Regions from separate parts of the Symmachiella macrocystis genome, predicted to be linked through region 2. Evidence: riboswitches for the same ligand, from Rfam matches in the RefSeq annotation. Region 2 holds a riboswitch; the other holds the start of a gene.
The links. Region 2 has a riboswitch for cyclic di-GMP ahead of CA54_RS17040 (Ig-like domain-containing protein). Riboswitches for the same ligand answer to the same signal wherever they lie in the genome.
Positions count from the first base shown of each region.

Region 1: another riboswitch for cyclic di-GMP. It lies ahead of CA54_RS27310 (PKD domain-containing protein); the one in region 2 lies ahead of CA54_RS17040 (Ig-like domain-containing protein).

Region 1 covers NZ_SJPP01000003.1:1,000,785-1,003,265, forward strand. The annotation lists gene CA54_RS27305 (diaminopimelate decarboxylase) at 1-677, shown strand, start outside; cyclic di-GMP riboswitch class I at 1,091-1,168, shown strand; gene CA54_RS27310 (PKD domain-containing protein) at 1,210-2,481, shown strand, end outside.
Region 2 covers NZ_SJPP01000001.1:4,363,234-4,365,714, forward strand. The annotation lists gene CA54_RS17040 (Ig-like domain-containing protein) at 1-1,165, opposite strand, end outside; cyclic di-GMP riboswitch class I at 1,377-1,454, opposite strand; gene CA54_RS17045 (aspartate aminotransferase family protein) at 1,928-2,481, opposite strand, start outside.

The sequences.
Region 1 (2,481 bases), on a different contig from region 2:
ACACGTTGCTCAAAGAAATCGAACAACACAGCGGCCGCGCGGTCACGCATCTCGATATCGGCGGCGGCTTGCCAACCGTGTACCAATCCGAATTGACCGCTCCCACGCCGGCCGAGTACGTCGCTGAGATCCGTAAGCGCGCCCCGGATGTTTTGTCTCCCACGCTGCAACGAATCACCGAATTTGGTCGCGCGGTCCAAGCCAATTGCGGATTCGCCGCCAGTCGGGTGGAATACTACAAATCCGCACAACAGATGGCGGTGATCCACCTCGGCGCGGACTTCCTGCTACGCCCCGTCTATCGCCCGGACGATTGGCCGCACGAGTTTTTTGTATTGGATGCACAGGGCCTTCCTAAAAAAAGTGACCTACGCCCCGTGACGATCGTGGGACCACTTTGTTTCGGCGGCGACATCGTGGCCCGTGACGCGCTCCTGCCTGCGATCGCAGCGGGCGATTGGATCGTCATCCGCGACGTTGGCGCCTATACGCTGAGCATGTGGTCCCGGCATTGCAGCCGCGGCATCCCAGCGGTCATCGGCTACGAACCTGATAGCCTGGAGGCCATGCGCGTCCTCCGGCCGGCCGAATCGCCGGAGGATATTGTGCGCTATTGGGGCAACGGCGAATATATTCGTAGCCACGAGCAAGACGAATGGTCAAACCTAGATTCGTGAGATGTGAACAACTTGCACGGTGTGATACGGCTGAAATCGTAGGACTGAGCATTGTGCTCTATTCCATGTTTTCGTCCGTACTTGACTCAATCCAGAAAGTCTGGTTAACTAACATCCCTTTCGGAAACCCCCTATTGTCAATAGGGCAAGCAGACAACCAAAACGAGACCTATCCCCACACGTTTTGAGGAGTGAGAGTCCTGCTAAATCAGTTGTTGTTGGGCCAGACAACATACACGGCGGGTGAAACCTCTTCGCCGCAATTCTCTGTCTAATATTCCGAGCAGCATCAGCGGGTTCTCTTTGACACGATGTCATTTATGAGACACGTTTGAATAGCAACAGCGTGTTGCCGCTTTTTGGTAACGCGCTGCTGTCATAAATACCGCGGGCTGCTGCAACTCCTCCAGAGCCTTCGATAAAGGCAAACCCGTCGTGAGGCGGGGACGCAAAGCCATGGGTCTCGCTCCAGAGATTGCCAGGTTCCCGAAAAGGTCGATCCCAACTCAAACCGGTTTGGAGGAATGCAGCCATGCTTTTCCGCGCACGATCAACTTCCACGTCCACGCAAACCCCTGAAGCGGACACTGCTTCGCTGCTCTCGCGTTTGATCGGCTGCGCACTTCCCAAGCAACTTCGGCCACGCAATTCGCGCTCCACCGATTCGTTGAAATTCGAGACGCTGGAAAGCCGTCTCGTCATGTCCGGCAGCCTTGAGCTGAATGGCGGGATTGAAGAGGACAATAACACAGGTCACCCTCAGTTATGTGGCTGTGGCTGCTGCGGCGCTGGATACTTCAACGAACTGAACACCCTCGAATTGAATTCGACCTCTGACGAATCAGGAGACGGAGAACAATTCCCGCTGGAAAGTCTGCCGTTGCTCTCCAGCAATTCCAACGCATCGGTGAAATTGTATCTGGATTTTGACGGACACTTCGAATCCAATTGGGGCTCCTATAGCAATATCACAACGCCGGCTTTTAGCCTGGATGGAGATTACAGCTCATTCAGTACCGCCGAAATCAATTCGATCACCGAAATCTGGCAACGCGTCTCTGAGGACTATGCCTCTTTCAACATCGACGTGACCACGATTGATCCCGGCGACTTCAGCAATGGAAATGCCCTGCGGGTGGCCATTGGCGGCAACAGTAGTTGGTACAGCAGCGGCGCGGGGGGCGTGGCCTACATCAATACGTTCACCAACTCCATCGTGAACACGGTCTACGTGTTTCCCGACAATCTGGCAAAAAACGCCAAATACATCGCCGAGGCATCATCGCATGAAGCGGGGCATGGGTTCGGGCTGAGACATCAAAGCACATATGACAACGGCGTTAGGACCAACGAATACAATCCAGGCAGCGGCGACTGGGCGCCGATCATGGGGGTTTCGTATTACAAAGCGCGGACCACTTGGCACGATGGCAATTCGACATCAGCCAATACGTATCAAGACGACATGGCGGTCATTGCGCGGGGGACAAACGGCTTTGGTTATCGGACCGACGATCATGGCGATATCAATTCGGCAACGACCTTGTCCTTCGCCGGCAATAATGCGACCGCTTCGGGTATCATCGAACGCATGAGCGATGAAGACGCGTTCTCCTTCTCGACAACCGGGGGGCAAGTGGACTTGTCCGTCAATGTCGCTGAAGTCGGCGCAAATCTGGACTCCGTCATCGAGTTGCGGACCGCATCCGGTCAACTGATTGCCACCGCCGACCCGTCGGGAAGCTACGGAGCTGTTATTTCGACCAATGTCGCCGCCGGTGATTATGTGCTGATCGTCCGTAGC
Region 2 (2,481 bases):
CCACCTCAGCGCGCGAGGCGGATATCGTGTATTGTCCTACCGAGCCGTATTCCCCGGTGCTACGCACGACCAGCACGTAATTCCCACCATCGACAGTCGTCGAAATGGTCGCGCCAAAGTTATTGGACGGGTCGGCGGTCGCAATCAAGTCTCCCGCTTGCGTTCGCAATTCGAGAACACTGTCGAGGTTGGCCCCAACTTCGGCGACGTTCAATTGTAGTGTCAACTGCCCCGCGGCCGCCGTGAACGAGAAGGCGTCTTGATCGCTCATTTTCTCGAGGATACCCGACGCCGACGCATTGTTGCCGGTGAAGGAAAGCGTCGTTGCGGAGCCCAACCCGCCATGGTCGTCCGTGCGGTAGCCAAACCCGTTGGCGGCGCGGGCGATGACTTCCATGTCGTCTTGATAAGCGTTCGAGGAATATGTCGTGCCGTCGCTCCACGTGCTGCGCGTTTGGTAGTACGACGATCCCATGATCGGCGCCCAGCCGTTGCCGCCGGGATTGTATTCATGGGTTTTGGAGCCGTCGACGTACCTGCTTTGATGCCTGAGACCAAAACCATGCCCGGCTTCGTGGGAGGCTGCTTCGCCGATGTACCGGGCGTTTTTGGCAAGGTGGTCCGGAAAGACATATACGGTATTCACGACCGAATCGGTAAAGGAGTTGATGTAACCCAATCCGCCAACGGTGCCGCCATACCAACTGCTGTTACCACCGATTACGACACGCATCGCTTCTCCGTTTGCGAAGCTGCCAGGTTCGATGGTCGTCACATCAATGTTAAACGGTGCGAAGTCTTCAGAGACTCTCTGCCAGATTTCGGTAATCGCATCGATTTCAGCCGTGCTAAAACTGCTGTAATCGCCATCGATGCTGAATGCCGGCGAAGTGATGTTGCTGTAAGCGCCCCACTGGGATTCAAAATGCCCGTCAAAATCCAAGTACAATTTCACCGACGCCGTGGGGTTGCTGGAGAGCAACGGCAAACTGGCCAAGGGATATTGTTCACCATCCCCTGATTCGTCGGGGGTTGTGGTCGTTTCGATGGGGTCGAGTCCATGCAGATGGCCACCGACGCAACAACCACAGCCGCATCCGTGGGAATGGTTTGTTTCGTCATCATCGGTGTGCATGCCGCCATTCAAATCGAGGCTGCTGGACATGACGAGACGGGGTTCTAAAGTTTGAAACCCCAGTTGAAGCTTGTTAAGCGTGGGGAGGCGGCGCGAAGTTTTGGGAATGGAGTGACCCACAAGCCGCGCGAGAAGTGAAGAGGCTTCGGTGGCAAGGTTTGTGTTCGACTTCGAACGATCTCGAAACAGCATGGCTGCAATCCCAGAAACGTAAAACGCTATTCAGAAATGAATTGACCTCTTCGGTAGCCTGGCAATCTCTCGAACGAGACCCATGGCTTTGCGTCCCCGTCTCGCGACGAGTTTGCCTTTGTCGAAGGCCCTGGAGGAGTGCAGCAGCCCGCGGCAAATCTGTGGTTTCAACGGTCAGCAATTCTCGTAGCCACCGCCAGAAGGTCGACGTTTTATGTTCGACCAACTCTGCGTCAAATGGCATTCGAGAAAGCTAACCGCCATTGAAAACTTGTGTCACAAATCGCAGCGTGTCAAAGAGAAGCTGCCGGCGCCGGCTACTTTTGCCATAAGACTTGTCTTGCGTGCAAAGTACCCCAAGCAGCGCTGTTGCGACGCAACACGGCATGCAAGACAACGATGTGCATTGGCAACGTGGTGCAGTGTTTCTCGAACAGTGATGATGCGTGAGGGCAACATGACAAGCCATGTTGCAAATTGCGGACATGACTCCCGTAGGCGTGGCAATCGATACCATCGACCGCAGCAAAGCATCGATGACACGGCGGTCGTGATGACCATCAGTCACCGCTGGGCGGGATTTTCATGATTGACGGGCCGTCAGCGGACGATGCGGCGAAAGACATCCTGCGTCAGATCGGCTTCGAGGAGTCCATCGAGTTGGCCCGCATCCAGCCCCTGCTTGAGGAGCGAAAACGTTTCGCGGGCGGCCGCCGTAGTTTGGTCGAGTTCCGGATCCCCTTGGGCGGCATTGAGATAAAAAGAAGGGAAACCGTAGCAGCCCCGTTTGGCCATTTCCTGCACATAGAGCGTGGAGAGTTGTCGAGAAATGGTGGGATCATCGACTTCGAACTGCAGGTAGGGATGGACCGAAATTCCGCCGCAACGGACCGACAAACCGGTCTCGTCAGCGACCTCGTTCATCCGCGAGATAATCGAGCGGCCGAGATCCTGGAGGTACTCAGGGACGCCCCGGCGGCGGATCTCTCGCAAGGTAGTCAGAGCAGCACGAATTCCGATCAGGTCGCTCCAATAGGTGCTGGAAATGAACATTTGCGCTGCCGGTTCCATTACAGCGCGGCTGCCAACGACGGCTCCCATCGGGTAGCCGTTGGATATCGATTTGGCAAAAACGGCCATGTCGGGTTCGATGC